Linked DNA regions of Teredinibacter turnerae T7901. The protein of the gene in region 1 interacts with the protein of each later gene in a pairwise test. Links are inferred from orthologs where the notes say so. Each region holds a gene or a part of one and is shown on either strand. Other genes may lie near its edges.

What was found.
Region 2: the proteins of clpA (region 1) and TERTU_RS05305 interact in binary tests that used the Escherichia coli proteins (3 or more experiments, as listed by UniProt). The link is inferred for Teredinibacter turnerae T7901 from one-to-one orthologs.

The regions. Positions count from the first base shown.
Region 1 is NC_012997.1:2,000,878-2,006,296, forward strand. The notes cover bases 2,407-5,419. They hold clpA (ATP-dependent Clp protease ATP-binding subunit ClpA), read left to right. Parts: upstream 2,407-2,769; coding sequence 2,770-5,070; downstream 5,071-5,419. Other genes in these bases: clpS (ATP-dependent Clp protease adapter ClpS), read left to right, coding at 2,407-2,690; infA (translation initiation factor IF-1), read right to left, coding at 5,172-5,390. Also shown: TERTU_RS08725 (NADP-dependent isocitrate dehydrogenase), read left to right, coding at 1-1,735; cold shock domain-containing protein CspD, read right to left, coding at 1,821-2,108; more of clpS, read left to right, coding at 2,316-2,406. UniProt on the Escherichia coli protein: ATP-dependent specificity component of the ClpAP protease. It directs the protease to specific substrates. It has unfoldase activity. The primary function of the ClpA-ClpP complex appears to be the degradation of unfolded or abnormal proteins.
Region 2 is NC_012997.1:1,238,478-1,250,061, reverse strand. What follows is about bases 241-3,538. They hold TERTU_RS05305 (response regulator), read left to right. Parts: upstream 241-563; coding sequence 564-3,338; downstream 3,339-3,538. Other genes in these bases: cysM (cysteine synthase CysM), read right to left, coding at 241-252. Also shown: more of cysM, read right to left, coding at 1-240; DNA repair protein RecO, read right to left, coding at 3,753-4,463; GTPase Era, read right to left, coding at 4,463-5,353; rnc (ribonuclease III), read right to left, coding at 5,436-6,125; TERTU_RS05285 (DUF4845 domain-containing protein), read right to left, coding at 6,085-6,522; lepB (signal peptidase I), read right to left, coding at 6,551-7,402; lepA (translation elongation factor 4), read right to left, coding at 7,547-9,346; TERTU_RS05270 (trypsin-like peptidase domain-containing protein), read right to left, coding at 9,456-10,853; TERTU_RS05265 (SoxR reducing system RseC family protein), read right to left, coding at 10,867-11,334; TERTU_RS05260 (MucB/RseB C-terminal domain-containing protein), read right to left, coding at 11,351-11,584. UniProt on the Escherichia coli protein: Member of the two-component regulatory system UvrY/BarA involved in the regulation of carbon metabolism via the CsrA/CsrB regulatory system. Phosphorylates UvrY, probably via a four-step phosphorelay.

The DNA.
Region 1 (5,419 bases):
CGCCTGGGAAAGCAGCTCCAAATCACACGTATCGGCAATGACTGATGGTGATTTTTACGGTAGCGAACAGTCGGTGACCGTCGATAGCGCGACTACCGTCAGTATCCAATTAGTAACCGACGCGGGTGAAACCCTGGTGCTCAAAGACTCGTTGCCCTTGCAGGCGAGTGAGATTATCGATTCTTCAGTACTGAGCAAAACGGCACTTACTGCATTCCTGGCTGAGCAAATCGAAGACGCAAAAGCGCAAGACGTGCTTTTCTCTCTGCACATGAAAGCAACGATGATGAAAGTTTCAGACCCAATCATCTTTGGTCACGCGGTGAAAGTGTTCTACAACAGCGTGTTTGATAAACATGCTGCAACTTTTGCTGAACTGGGCGTTGATGCAAACAACGGTGTTGGTGACGTATACGCCAAAATTGCGGCCCTGCCAGACGATAAGCGAGCGGAAATCGAAGCCGATTTCGCCGCGCTCTATGCCGAGCGTCCTCCTTTGGCAATGGTCAACTCCGACAAGGGTATTACCAACCTGCACGTACCAAGCGATATTATTATCGATGCCTCAATGCCTGCGATGATTCGCGCATCCGGTCAAATGTGGGGGCCGGATGGTAAGCAGAAGGATACCAAGGCGGTGATTCCTGATCGCTGCTACGCGGGTGTTTACCAAACGACTATCGAATTTTGTAAACAGCACGGTGCTTTCGACCCTACGACAATGGGCACGGTACCTAATGTTGGTTTGATGGCGCAAAAAGCAGAAGAGTACGGCTCGCACGACAAGACTTTCGAAATTTCTGCCGCGGGCAAGGTTCAGGTCGTCGACGCTGACGGGACGGTGTTGATGGAACACAGCGTAGAGCCCGGAGATATCTTCCGTGCCTGTCAGGTGAAGGATGCGCCGGTGCAGGATTGGGTGAAGCTCGCGGTTACCCGTGCACGTCTGTCCGCAACTCCTGCGGTATTCTGGCTGGACGAAGCCCGAGCTCACGATGCCCAGTTGATCGAGAAGGTGAAAACTTATCTTCAAGACCACGACACCGACGGCTTGGACATCCGCATTCTTGCTCCAGTAGAGGCGACTCAGTTTTCATTGGAGCGTATGAAGAACGGCGAAGACACCATTTCGGTTACTGGCAATGTGTTGCGTGACTACCTGACTGACCTGTTCCCGATTTTGGAGCTGGGCACCAGTGCGAAAATGCTGTCTGTTGTTCCTCTCATGAATGGCGGGGGATTGTTCGAAACTGGTGCGGGCGGCTCCGCGCCGAAGCACGTCGAGCAGTTTGTGCAGGAAAATCACCTGCGCTGGGATTCGCTCGGCGAGTTTCTCGCACTTGCAGCATCGTTTGAGCATTACGGTGTTGTTCATAGTAGCGAGCAAGCAAAAGTCCTCGCCGATACACTTGATAAGGCAACCGCTAAATTTCTCGACAATAACAAATCGCCTTCGCGTAAAGTCGGTGAATTAGACAATCGCGGCAGCCATTTCTACCTGGCGCTCTACTGGGCACAGGAGCTGGCGGCGCAGAATGCGGATACAGCGTTACAAAGCCAGTTCACAACGGTTGCCGAAGCAATGTCAGCTGCGGAACAGGCTATTGTCGACGAATTGAACAGCGCACAGGGACAAGCAGTAGAAATTAATGGCTATTACAAGCCAGAACCCGCTTTGGTGTCTGCAGCCATGCGTGCGAGCAAGACTTTAAATGCGATTGTTGATGCAATTTAAGCTATACAGGTTGTAAAAAAGGCCGCCTCCTTGAGAAAGGAGAGCGGCCTTTTTTATTCTAGCTACTTTACAAGAGCGCCTTAATCTAGGATTCTGTGATGAGATGATCCTCTAGGTTGGGTGCTTTCTCGTTATCCTGTGACTCAGAATCGTCTGCCGAAGCAGGCGTTTTGAGCACGCGAATATGTTTGGCATGTAAGCCTTTATCGCCCTGTTCTATGTCGAAACTTACAGGCTGGCCGGCTTTTAGCGTGCGGTATCCATCCATTTCAACGGAAGAGTAGTGTGCGAAGAGATCTTCGCCGCCGCCTTCGGGCAAAATAAACCCAAAGCCTTTGGCGTTGTTAAACCATTTTACGGTTCCGGTAGGCATATCTCGGTCCCTTTATCTTGTTGCTTTTAACCCCATATACATCCAACGGGTACTTATTGTTATACAGCGCCCGTCTCCCTGACGGGTTGAACACTTTGTAACCAACATGACGCCAGTTGTCAAGTATTTGCGCAAACTGAACTGTTTGCCTCCTTTTGGTTCAGTTAGAATCAGGTTCTATAACGTTTTGTGTGGTTGGTGTAATACATGAGAAATTCGAAAAATCTTCATCTAACATTAAGTAAAGATGACGATGTGGACTCAGGCGCAGACAGTGGGCTGGCTCTTCAGGAAGCAAAGCCTCGTTTGAAAAAGCCGCCAATGTACAAGGTGGTACTTTTGAATGACGATTACACGCCTATGGAGTTTGTCGTCCACGTTCTGGAGTCATTCTTTAATATGGATCGCGAGAAGGCCACACATGTCATGTTGACAGTTCACACGAAGGGGAAGGCAGTGTGTGGTGTTTATTCCCGGGATGTTGCAGAAACAAAGGCGATGCAAGTGAACCAATTTGCTCGTCAAAACGAACATCCTTTACTGTGTGAGATCGAAGCTTGTGATGATGGCGATTCTGATTGATTTCAGGTCAAACGCAAAAACTGGCACTGTTTTCGAATAACTCTTAACAGTGTTAGTGAAACTAACAGGTGTATAAACGATGCTGAGCAAAGAGCTAGAAGCAACATTGAACAACGCATTCAAAGGTGCCCGTTCAAAACGTCATGAGTTTATGACAGTAGAGCATCTTCTACTCGCCCTGTTGGACAACGAATCGGCAGCGAGCGTGCTACGCGCGTGCGGTGCCGATTTGGGCATTTTGAGGCGGGACCTTTCAGAGTTTGTCGATACGACAACGCCATTGATACCGGAGACCGACAAAGAGCGGGAAACCCAGCCGACACTGGGCTTCCAGCGGGTTCTACAAAGAGCCGTGTTCCATGTCCAATCCTCCGGTAAAAACGAAGTCACTGGTGCAAATGTGCTGGTGGCAATTTTCAGCGAGCAGGAAAGTCAGGCGGTTTACTACCTGAAGCAACAGAGTATTGCTCGTATTGATGTCGTAAATTTTATCACTCACGGTATTTCCAAAGTCTCCGGTTCGAACCCGCATGCAGACCATGGCAGCGAGCAAATGGACGAGGAAGTAACTGGCACGGGTGAGGGAGGCCAGACAAATCCTCTCGAGTCGTTTGCGACAAATTTGAATGAACAAGCACAAAAAGGTCGTATAGATCCGCTTGTGGGTCGAGATTACGAAGTGGAGCGTGTAATTCAAATACTCGCTCGCAGGCGCAAAAACAACCCATTACTGGTTGGTGAAAGTGGTGTCGGTAAAACGGCAATCGCTGAGGGCCTGGCTAAAAAAATCATCGATAAAGAAGTACCCGAGGTACTCGAAAACAGCGTGGTTTACTCGCTCGATTTGGGTTCTTTACTTGCTGGAACAAAGTACCGAGGCGATTTTGAAAAACGCTTTAAAGGCCTGTTGGCGGAACTTAAAAAGCGTGAAGGTGCTGTATTGTTTATTGATGAGATACACACAATCATTGGTGCCGGTGCAGCGTCTGGGGGCGTGATGGATGCGTCCAACCTGCTAAAACCGCTTCTTACAAGTGGTGATTTACGCTGTATCGGTTCGACAACCTTCCAGGAGTACCGCGGTATTTTTGACAAAGACCGTGCGCTGTCTCGTCGTTTCCAAAAAATCGACGTGAACGAGCCTTCTGTCGATGATACTTACAAAATTTTGAAGGGGCTGAAAAGTCGCTTTGAGAAGCACCACAATCTCAAGTATACGGATACCGCCCTTAAAAGTGCGTCCGAACTTGCAGCCAAATACATCAGTGATCGTTTTATGCCTGATAAAGCGATCGACGTTATCGATGAGGCGGGCGCATATCAGCAGTTGCAACCGGAATCCAAACGCAAAAAAATTATTGGTGTAAAAGACATCGAAAATATTATTGCGAAGATAGCACGGGTGCCGGCGAAAACCGTCACTTCAAGCGATAAGGAATTGCTTTCAAAACTTGAAGATACCTTGCGTATGACGGTTTTCGGCCAAGAAGAAGCGATTTCCGCGATTTCTTCCGCAATTAAGCTTAATCGGGCCGGGCTGACCAATCACGATAAGCCCATTGGTTCTTTCCTCTTTGCAGGTCCTACAGGCGTGGGTAAAACGGAGCTGTGTAAGCAGCTGGCGAGCGCGATGGGTGTTGAGTTGGTGCGTTTCGATATGTCGGAATACATGGAAAGGCATACTGTTTCCCGCTTGATTGGTGCGCCTCCTGGCTATGTCGGTTTTGATCAGGGCGGGTTGCTCACAGATGCTGTTACCAAGCAGCCTCATTGTGTAGTGCTGCTCGACGAAATCGAAAAAGCTCATCCGGATGTATTTAACCTGCTGCTTCAGGTAATGGATCACGGGACACTTACCGACAACAATGGGCGTGCAGCCGATTTTAGAAATATTGTTCTTATCATGACGACAAATGCCGGTGCAGAGACGATGAGCAGAACTTCAATCGGGTTCACTCAGCAGGATCACACAACCGACGGCATGGAGGCAATTAAGCGCGCGTTTACGCCTGAGTTCCGCAATCGGCTTGACAGTATTATCCAGTTTGGCAGCTTGTCGCTCGAGGTGGTTAAAACCGTTGTCGATAAGTTCCTTATGGAGCTGCAACATCAGCTAGATGACAAGAAAATTACGCTTGAAGTCACTGATGAAGCGCGAGAATGGTTGGCTGTTAACGGCTACGACGAAAAAATGGGTGCGCGGCCAATGGCTCGGATAATCCAGGATATGGTCAAAAAACCGCTTGCAGAGATGTTGCTGTTTGGTGAGCTATCTGACGGTGGCGGGGTTGTCTCGGTGGTGGTGGAAGACGGTAAGCTCAAAGTCGTTCCTCACCCTGAAGTATCCGCTGAACAGCGCACACCGGAAGTCTGCACTTAAAAAGTAAACCGCTCTCTCAGGGTTTGGTGCGTTCTGGTTCGTAGCGCGAAACTAAAAAGGCCTGCACTAATCGCAGGCCTTTTTCATGTAGATATGTGATGTTAACGGGCGCGATAGGTGATCCGGCCTTTGCTCAGATCATACGGGGTCATTTCTACTTTGACCTTGTCGCCGGTGAGAATACGGATATAGTTTTTACGCATTTTGCCAGAAATATGTGCGGTCACAACATGACCGTTTTCTAGCTTTACTCGGAAGGTAGTATTGGGGAGAGTATCAATAACTTCGCCTTCCAGCTCAAAATTGTCTTCTTTTGCCATTCGGCAGAAACCTCAATTCTGTTGTCGGA
Region 2 (11,584 bases), 760 kb from region 1 along the record:
GATAGCAGCGGCCATCGCCAGTGCTATACCCGTGTTGCCACTGGTCGCTTCAATTAGGGTATCGCCGGGTTTGATATCGCCGCGCGCTTCAGCGCGCGCGATCATCGAGAGTGCTGGCCTGTCTTTTACTGATCCTGCGGGGTTATTACCTTCAAGCTTGACCAGTACGGTACTGTCGAGCCCTGCAGTAAGACGCTGCAGTTTGACGAGCGGCGTATTGCCAATACAGGATTCAATTGTGGGAAAGTCCATCAAACCGTGACTCCGTGGTAATCACATTGGTTGGCTAACTACAGTTTGGTCGTATAGACACTGGTCGCGCATTCTAACAGTTCTGCTTCCTAATTATCTGCTTTTTGCCTATCCTATGGCTGTAAAATCAACACGTCGCCGCAGCCGAATACAAGCACTCACGTTGCATGAACGAAGGTCATATAGAACGATCGCGTCAATTCGGAAATATTCAAATAATTTAACTGCACAAGCAGCACGTCTTTTTTATGAGCACACACAGAGCCCTCAGGAGTCGGATCAACAAGTTGCTACTGGCGCCGGCGGTAATTATGTGTCTGCTGTTATCGCTTTGCTTTATCGTAATCACCGGCCAGTTTATTCATCAACAACAACTGCAAAGAACATCCTTTGTGGCAACCGTGTTCGATGGAATACAAGACACCCGCCTGGTAGATCAGTCGCTACTCAATCAAATTTCGATGTCATTGCTCGCCGTAGACGGCTTTCGCACAGTGATGCTGATCAACAATGAGGGCAATATTTTATGGGCCAGAGGGCTTCCGCTCGGGCAAGATAAATTACGCCGTGTTGTACAGGCGCCAGAGCTACAAACCAGCGTGTGTGAAATGCGCCGCTGCTATACCAGAATTCCAATAAAACGCGGTGTCAAAGTTATTCTGAGCAACCGCAACATTGGCAACACCGGCCATAGCATTCTTGTCGTTACCGATAATTACCATTTAAACATACTCAATTACGATGCGCTGATCGCCGTCATAGGCACTCTCGCACTGTGTCTTGCCGTTGCTGTTTTTTTTGCACAGCGGTTTCGCGATGAAATTACACGCCCGCTTGTCATTATTCAAAGTGGCGTACAAAAGTATTCGCAGGGAAAATTTGATAGCCCGATTTCACCAAAAGAGGGCCGCTACTACAGCAAGTTAATTAACAGTATTAATGAACTCGCAGCCAAACTTAAAGGCGCACAGGACAACCTGAATTACAGTATTGAGCAGACCACGGCGGAACTGCGTGAAACCCTGGAAACCGTCGAAATCCAAAATATCGAACTGGATATTGCGCGCAAAGGCGCCATCCAGGCGAGCAAGGTGAAATCTGAATTTCTCGCCAATACCAGCCACGAAATTCGAACACCATTAAACGGTATATTAGGCTTTTCCGAACTGCTCAAAAAAACCGAGCTCAACCCGCTGCAGGAAGATTATCTCGAGACGATTTACGAGTCGGCGAAAGGCCTGCTCACCATTATCAACGATATTCTCGACTTCTCGCGCCTTGAAACCGGCAAGCTCACCCTGGAATACAAACCGGTACGGCTGCGCCAGGTTCTCGAAGAAGCGCTGCGCTTACAAGCGCCTGCGGCGCACGAGAAAAAACTGCGCTTGTTAACCATTGTGGATCACGATATTCCAGAACATTTGCTGGGAGACCCGTTGCGCCTTAAACAAGTGCTTACTAATCTGCTCTCAAACGCCATAAAATTCACCAATGTAGGCCACATACTTATCAGTGTCAGCAAGGAAGATCGTGCAGATAATCAGATCACCCTTCAGTTTCGCATCACCGACAGTGGTATTGGGCTAAACCAGGATCAACAGGAAAAGCTGTTCGACGCGTTCACTCAATTGGACGCGAGTGACAGCCGCACTCACGGCGGCACTGGCCTGGGGCTGGCAATCGCCAAGGGGCTGGTTGATCGAATGCATGGCGAAATAGGCGTAGAAAGCGAGCCAGGCAAGGGCGCTACGTTCTGGTTTACCTCCATACTTGGTCGCAACCCGAATGCTGCCAGTTCCGCTGGCTACCTAATGGGAACCCTGCGCAATACCCGCACTCTGGTCTATGACTGTTCACTGATGAGCCGCACGGAAATCACACATTACCTTCGAGGCTGGGGCGCATCGGTGACTGAAATTGCGGTGTTTGAGGATATCGAGCATAAAACCGAAGAGGCCTGTCGCTCCGGGCAGATCCACCTTGCGGTATTGGACGCGCAAAGTGACGACAACAGTTTCGACAAGGGCCGCCTGCGAAAAATTGTCGATTGCTTGAACCAGGATTATTCAATTCCGGTCGTGATACTCGCCTCCCCCTCGCTGGAAAGGCTAATCACCCCGGAAATGACAGGCACCCATGCAACTATTATGCAGCGGCCAATTTTCTGCAACCGACTTCACCAGGTTGTGTGTGAACAACTGGGTATCATTATTCCACGCTCGGATCGAGATAGCCCAGAGGCACTTGTAGAGCGTTTACAAGAGGATATTCGAGTTTTGGCGGTCGACGACAACCCGGCGAATTTACGCCTTGTCTCCGAACTGCTGAAAGAGATGCACGTTAAGGTGGTAACAGTGGACAACGGTGCGGACGCTATTCGCCTGAGCCAAACGTCGCAATTCGACCTGATATTAATGGATATTCAGATGCCGGGAATGGATGGACTGGAAGCGACCAAGCGCTTGCGCAGCAGTGAGTCCAGAGAAGAGCGCACGCCCGTGGTGGCACTTACCGCGCACGCTGCGAATGAGCAAAAATCGCGATTTTTACTGGCCGGAATGGACGATTATCTCACCAAGCCAGTGAGTGAAAACGAGTTGCGTCATATCATCGACCGTTGGGTCACCCGCAATCCGTTCACACAGCGAACCCCGTCGCAGCTTTCCGCACCACCCGCAGAGTTCACCCCCGCGCCGACAATACACATCAATAAACCGGTTGACCTGAAACTGTCGCTGCATCTGGCGAAAAACAAACCGGATCTCGCTGAAGAGATGCTCTCGATGCTTCTGGTATCACTGCCAGATACTGCTGCAGCCATTGAACAGGCAATGACTGACAGCAATAAGCTCAACCTACTGGAGGTAGTGCATAAACTTCATGGCGGTTGCTGCTATTGCGGTGTCCCGAGGTTGAAGCGCCTCAGCGAAGAACTGGACCAGCAACTGCAAAACGCGGTCGAGCAAGGCACACCGGTTGAACCACTGATGCCAAAACTGCGCGAACTTATTGTCGCCATTCAGGAACTGATCACCTGGAGCGATGGAATCGACCTGAAAGAATTGTTTGCTGTCGACCCAGGCTAGGGCCTGTTAACACTAATTCGATTCAATCTGTTGCGGCTAAAATTTCGCTATCGAGTGATGCGGCACCCCGACGTTTAGAGCATAGTTTGATTGTTCCAAATGAGCGATAAACAACGCTGAGAGCGGGATTTTAGCCGCAACCCGCAGGGCTGGGCCTGTATTTCCAGGCTGATGCGTTATTTTTCGCTCGTTTAGCCCGCTAAACAACGCCAAAAATGCCTTTCATCCTGAAAATACAGGCTCCAGCAGAGCGAATTGAATTAGTGTTAACAGGCCCTAGGGAACCTCTGTGCAAAGTGTTTGGCCGATAATTCAGGTTTGTCTCCAGTATAGAGCGTGGGTGAGCTCGCCACTGCAAACCCCTCGACCAAAGATGTCGCGTGGCTGCGACTTGCCGACGCGGCCATAAGCCAACTACAAAAACAATTCTCGGCTTTTTAGCTCGCGGCCGCCAAGCACCATGTTCACGGCCAGGCGGCACACCCGTTTCGCTATACGACGAGTCTCCTCCTGCTGCCACTGCCCCTCCCCCAGCATTGCAATCTCCGCTCCGGAGCAAATCAACGCGCGCCTGTCATTATTAAGGGCAGTGGGTGTGAATCCATCAGCAGGATCAAACCGGTAGAAGCGTTCAGAATTGCACCCTATCGCCTCGCCCAAAGTATCCATCGAAAAATTTATACCGTAACCCAGCTCTGCCAAAAGCTGTAATTCAAACTCCCGTAGAGGAATATCCTCTTCGCCTGGTACCGCCTGGGACAAACTCAGCAGTGCCCGTTGATAGCTGGCAAACAAACCGGCGTACTCAAACTCTACGGGAAGTAGTTTCTGTAACAGCTCGTTTAAATACAGACCGCAAAAAAGTGAGGTCCCAGCCCCAAGAATAGGGGCAGATAAGGTTTCCAGGTCAGACAGGTTTTTTAATTCGCCACTACCGCTGTAGTGAACCACTAGCGGAATAAACGGTTGGGGTTTAGTCGTCGCCTGCCGCTTGCGCGACGGTAAGCGGTGAACAGCTTTCAACTTGCCGTGCTGCCGTGTAAATAATTCCAGAATAATACGGCTATCGGTGAAGCTGCGGGAATGCAGCAGAAACCCGACCTCCTGCTCCACCGCATGCTTCATTAACTGTCGAAGCCCAAACTGCGCAATGCACGCTCGTCATCAGACCAGCCGCTTTTTACCTTAACCCAAAGTTTGAGCATTACTTTGCAGTCGAAAAGCTTTTCCATATCCAGACGCGCCTGCTGACCAATCTGCTTTATGCGCTCACCCTTTTCGCCAATAATCATTTTTTTCTGGCCGTCGCGCTCTACCAGAATCAGCCCGTGAATAGTAATCAGGCGTGGTGTTTCTTCGTATTGCTCAATTTCAACCGCCGATTGATAGGGAACCTCATCGCCAAGCTGGCGCATTATTTTTTCACGAATAATTTCTGCGGCGAGGTAGCGGGAATTTTTGTCGGTAATTTCATCCTCCGCAAACATGTGCGGCGCCTCGGGCAAAAAGCTCGCAACCAGTTGCTCCAACCGCTCCAGATTCTGGTGACGCAAAGCCGAAACAGGCACCAACTCTGCCTTGGGCAACGCAGTTTCCAATTGCTTCAAGTGCGGCAGCAGTACGGATTTATCATCGAGCTGATCGACCTTGTTTACCGCAACGATGATCGGCGATTCACACCGTTGCAGCTGTTCCAGGACCCATTCGTCTTCATCCGTCCAGATATTTTTATCGACAACAAACACAACGACGTCTACATCCTTAATGGCGGAGGAGGCAGATTTGTTCATATAACGATTGATCGCTTTGCCGTGACCTTTATGAATACCTGGTGTATCCACGAAAATCATCTGCACATCACCAACAGTTTTAATCCCCAGCATATTGTTGCGGGTCGTTTGGGGCTTGCGCGATGTAATCGCAAGCTTTTGTTCAATAAGATGGTTAAGTAGGGTCGATTTACCCACGTTCGGACGCCCGACTATGGCGATGTATCCCGAATATTGCGTGCCCATAAGCGCCTCAAAATAAATTGGATGTCGTGAGCGCTAAGCGCCCAGGGGAGAGAAAACTGCAGTTTGCGGGAAACGAAGCTTGTTACCTTACGCCCAGCTGCTTCAGCATAGCTGCTGCCGCGAGCTTTTCTGCGTTGCGCTTGCTGCTACTGGTTGCAACCGTTTTGCCCTGACTGCGGCCAATATCGCAGGAAACCTGAAACTCGGGCGAATGCGCCTGTCCCAACTGGCTCTCTACGGTGTACACGGGCAGCGGCTGGCGCAATTCCTGTAAGTACTCTTGTAGCCGGGTTTTAGGGTCTTTAACAGATGAGTTCAAATCGATGGCATCCAAGCGCTCGCCAAACCAGTGCAGTACAGTATCGCGACACCTATCCATCCCTGATTCGAGGTAAATAGCCCCAATCAGCGCCTCTACGGCATCTGCCAGAATAGAGGCACGGCGAAACCCACCACTTTTGAGTTCACCTTCGCCCAAGTACAAAAATTCACCGAGATCAAAGTCCTTCGCTAATTCCGCCAGGGTTTCCCCTTTAACCAGACTAGCACGTAACCGGCTAAGGTCGCCCTCGCGAGCTTTTGGGAATCGCTGGTACAGATTCTCAGCAATAAGAAAGTTCAATAACGAGTCGCCTAAAAATTCGAGACGTTCGTTATTATTGCTGCCAACGCTTCGATGAGAGAGGGCTTTTTCAAGTAAAGAAATGTCACTGAAAGTGTAGTTCAGCGCTTTACTCAGCTGGTTTAGTTTCGTTTTCGACAAGGAACTCACAACAGGCTTCCGGGTTTGAACTGTCCAGCTGGCTTCTGAACTTAAGAACAACGTCAATATTCAGCATCAAAGGTACGCGCACTTCGTATTCACTGTTTACCAGGGTTCTATCTTTTTTCCGCACGATTTTGATGGAGTTAGCTTCTTGACCGCGAACATTGTTGATCATCATGTAGTTCGACAATATTTTGCTGATCTCGCCTTTGTCCATCGTGTTGATGTCACGCGGCTGTTCGGTCAACGATTTGAGCGCGTCTTTAATCGACATGTTATCAATATAGTGCGGGCCAAGCTTAAACGCGCAGGTTAATACGAACCCGGCAACAGCCAGAATCAACAACCAGCTGATGGAACCCAAGCCGGATTGCCGCCGCATGATTCTCTCAGGTGCTTTCACAGGTTACTCCTCTCTGCTTTTATCAGGACTATATACTACCGATACGGGAGAAGCTGGGAATACTCAAGAGCTTGTCCCAGTGCATCCAAATCGCGAAAGCTTTGCCTACGATCCGCTCTTCCGGTACAAAACCCCACTCCCGGCCATCGGAGCTGTTGTCTCGATTATCGCCCATCATCAAGTAATGGCCTTCGGGCACCTGCCACACGCCGTTACGACTCAAGCGACCAGGAACTGTACATTTACGGCTGTGGTAGCTGACCCCGTCCAATGTTTCTTCAAACACCTGGTAGTGCGCAGAACCATAAGCGCAGGCACTCTCCGTTTCGTCTTTTACCAGCTTCTGCGGTACCTGTTCGCCATTGACGAACAGAACATTATTCACATAGCGAATTTCGTCGCCAGGAAGCCCGATCACTCGCTTGATGTAATACACATCTTTATGGGGGGGAAAGAACACCATCACCTCGCCCCGCTTTGGTTCCCCCACAGGAACCAGTTTATTGCGAAACACCGGCATACGAACGCCGTAAGAAAATTTGCTCACCGCAATAAAGTCACCCACCAGCAAAGTTGGCACCATGGACTCAGACGGGATTTGAAAGGGTTCGATCAAAAACGAACGCAAGGCAAACACCAGAAAAAGCACCGGGAAAAACGACTTTGAGTACTCCACCAGAGCGGGCTCGGCAGCCACAGCAGCTCGCGCCTGCACAAAACCAGGGTCATTCGTGTCGCCTTCACCGGAATGGCTGAACTGCGCCTCAACGGCAGCGATCGCGGCGTTTCGCCCTTTGCGCAAAAACGCGATATCGTAAAGCCAAACCAGCCCAGTACCGGCTACTAAGAGCATTAAAATCAGCGGTAAATTAATATCCATTGAGTCCCCGTTCTACAGGTTTGCCAGCAAGTATTTTTGACAGATCGCGCCGCTAGCTGTGATGACTGTCGTAACTGTTTATATTTTTTATCTCAGCACAGAGCAACAAAGCTCGGCCGAGAAAGCCTGATTTTTTGGCCCAGCTTAACTGTCGACTTTCAGCACTGCTAAAAAAGCCTCTTGTGGAATTTCCACGCGACCAACCTGCTTCATGCGTTTTTTACCGGCTTTCTGTTTCTCCAAGAGCTTCTTCTTGCGCGTTACATCGCCGCCATAGCATTTCGCGGTAACGTTTTTGCGTAATGCTTTTACTGTAGTTCGAGCAACAATTTGGCCACCAATCGCCGCTTGAATAGCGACATCAAACATTTGCCGCGGAATCAACTCCTTCATTTTGTCTGCCAGCGCTCGCCCTTTATAAGGGGCGTTATCGCGGTGAACAATAAGCGCAAGCGCGTCAACCTTTTCTGAGTTGATAAGCACATCCAAACGCACCAGTTTGGCAGCTTCAAAGCGAACAAAATTGTAATCGAGCGATGCGAAACCGCGGCTCACAGATTTAAGGCGGTCGAAGAAATCCATGACCACTTCGTTCATTGGAAGTTCGTAGGAAACAGACACCTGACTGCCGACATACTGCAGATTTTTCTGGATGCCGCGCTTCTCGACACAGAGCGTAATAACCGCACCCAGGTAATCGGACGGAACCAGAATATTGGCTTCACAAATCGGCTCACGCATCTCATCAATAAACCCGACATCCGGCAACTTGGAGGGGTTATCGACATAGATGGTAGTCCCATCACTGGTCACCACTTCGTAAACTACAGTCGGCGCGGTGGTGATCAGATCGAGGTCATATTCGCGTTCCAGGCGCTCCTGGATAATCTCCATATGGAGCATGCCGAGGAAGCCACAACGAAAACCGAAACCCAAAGCATCGGAGCTTTCCGGTTCGTAAAACAGCGACGCGTCGTTCAGCGTCAATTTGGCCAGCGCCTCACGAAAGGATTCATAATCATCGGAGCTTACCGGGAACAAACCCGCATATACCTGCGGTTTGACTTTCTGGAAACCGGGCAGCGCCTTCACATCGGCGGTGTTCGAGTGGGTAATAGTATCCCCCACCGGGGCGCCCAAAATCTCCTTAATACCAGCGACGACAAAGCCCACTTCACCGGCCCTCAGCACACCGGTCACATGGCGTTTGGGCGTGAAGACCCCAACCATATCAACCACATGGGCCTTACCAATAGATTTAGATATGATTTTATCTTTGGTCTTCAAAGTGCCCTGCGTGACCCGCACCAGCGAAACCACCCCGAGATAGTTGTCGAACCAGGAATCGATAATCAGCGCTTGTAGCGGCGCATCAATATCCCCGACTGGCGCGGGAATCCCGTTCACCAGCGCTTCCAACACATCTTCAATACCCAAACCGGATTTGGCGCTGCAGCGCACAGCCTCAGTCGCGTCTATACCGATGATGTCTTCCACTTCCTGGGCCACCTTATCTGGCTCGGCCTGCGGCAAATCCATCTTGTTAAGTACAGGGATTACTTCCAAGCCTTGCTCAATTGCGGTGTAGCAGTTGGCTACCGATTGAGCTTCCACACCTTGTGCGGCGTCCACCACCAGCAGCGCCCCCTCACAGGCAGCAAGCGAACGGGAAACCTCGTAAGAGAAGTCCACATGCCCGGGAGTGTCGATGAAATTGAGCTGGTAGGTTTTGCCGTCGCGCGCTTGATAATTGAGCGTCACACTCTGCGCTTTAATAGTGATTCCACGCTCGCGCTCCAGTTCCATAGAATCGAGCACCTGCTCAGCCATCTCCCGGTCGGAAAGGCCTCCGCAATGCTGAATAAACCGATCGGCAAGGGTCGACTTACCATGGTCAATGTGGGCAATAATTGAGAAATTTCGAATATGACTCAGGTCTGACACTAGTGGCTGCAACTCGCGAGGGTTAGGTTAAATTTCAGGGCGGCAAGTCTACAGTAATTGCTCAGCCTAAGCCATGCGCCAAACCTGCCATAGATAAGGCGCGCAAGCATTATTCGATCCGGATTGTGCGGAAGGTGGGGCTTCCGTCACGGAAGAAGCGAATTGGGACCAAGTCGTCCGCTGGCAGCGCCTTCATGACGCGGGTGTAATCGTCCACAGTCGCAATCTGTTCGAAGCCCAGTTGGGCAATCACATCACCGGGGCTGATGCCTGCATCCGCAGCCGCGCCTTGAGGATCAACCTGAGTAACCAGGACACCGCCCACTAAATGCCACTTTTCCTCTACGGTGGCATCCACCGGTTCAACCACTAAGCCAAGCCGATCCGTCACTACGTTGCCATCGGCCAGCACCTGAGCTGGCGCGTCTGACTCATGACCGGACAGACGCCCGACTTTAACATCCAGTGTTTTGCGCTTACCTTTGCGCATTACCAATACGGGTACTTCTGTATCCGGCGGCGTTGCTCCAACGGCGTGGGGCAAATCGCCGGAAGACAAAATTTCCTGGTCATCGAAGCGCAAAATAATATCGCCAACCAACAAGCCCGACATTGCAGCAGGCCCTGTCGGCTCGAGTTGCGCAACCAGTGCGCCCGCAGGTTTTTTAAGGCCAAACGAGTCAGCGAGGTCTTTGTCTACCTCCTGAATCACTACCCCGAGCCAGCCTCTGTCGACCCGCCCCTTCTCTTTCAGCTGGGACACGACATTGAGTGCCACGCTGGACGGTATCGCGAATGATAAACCAATAGAACCACCGGACCGGGTGTAGATTTGAGAATTAACCCCCACAACTTTGCCATCCAAATTAAACAAAGGGCCACCGGAGTTACCTGGGTTTATTGCGACATCCGTTTGAATAAACGGCACATAATTCTCGTTGCGCTCGGTAGGAATACTGCGGCCAATCGCACTTACAATCCCGGCACTGGCGGAAAAATCCAGCCCGAAAGGCGACCCTATAGCGACTACCCACTCGCCAATTTGAATATCATCTTTTGCGGCCAGTTCGAGGTATGGCAGCTTATCTTCGTCTACCTTAAGTAGCGCCAGATCTGACCGAGGATCGCGACCAATGACGATGGCCTTATATTCACGGCGGTCGACCAGGCGAACGACGATCTGATCAGCATCTTCGACAACATGATTGTTGGTTAAAAGGTAACCGTCGGCAGATATAAAAAAGCCTGACCCCATCGAGTGCATCTCGCGCCGGGGCAAATCACGCGGTTCGAGCAGGTGGCGAAAAATATCAGGGATCTGGTGGCCAGGGGGCAATTCAATCTCGCTTTGCCTGGCTTTAGTTGTAGTGTTTATTTTCACCACAGCAGGAGATGTTTTTTCTATGAGAGGGCGAAAGTCTGGCAGGTTATAGCTGGCAGCATTGACATCAATCGCCAGCGCGACGGTTAAAACACAGACAAATCGGAAAAAGCTTGCAGCGCGCAATTTCGGGCCCCTATTAATCGAGCATGTTTAAAGTCTGTACTATAGCGTTTTCTGCGCGGGAAATTAATCGCGCTCTAAAACATTGGTTGAGCGCCATGTTGCTTGCTGTCAACCGCACTACCGCGCCGCCGGTGATCAAGCCAGTAATAGCGGCCAACATCAAGACCCATTCTTCGGTAAAAAACTGTGCCGCCGACGCCACCGCGACTAGCATCGCCACCAGAGGTAAACCGTACGCCAGAAAAACGCCTTTCAGGAAGGAAGATTCGTCAATACCTAGAGTGACTTCATCGCCCGGCTGCAAATTACCGTACTCTGCAGGTAATGCGACTCTAACGCGGGTATAGTCATCGGAAGCGGCGAGCATACGCTGGCCACACCCGTGGCGCGCCCTGCAAGCTCCGCACGTGGATGTTTTGAGCGTTTCAACCCAAACGTTATGATCTTCTACGGCTAACACCTTACCGTTTTCGGTAATCATTCAGGCCACCAGACACTCAGTTGGTTGCGGTCTTAGTCAAACTAACAGACTTCAATACCTGCGCGGCAGTCACCTGGGGGACTTCGCCGACCACAGCAACATGCACGACCTTCTCACCGGACGCCTGAAGCGACATTACCACTAGAGTCGCGCCCCGCTGCGCTGCGCCTTGCGGTATACGTGCACTCTCGTCATCGCTGGCGACCACCTCGCTATTGATAAACACCGAGTAAGATGCGAGGCCATCCGT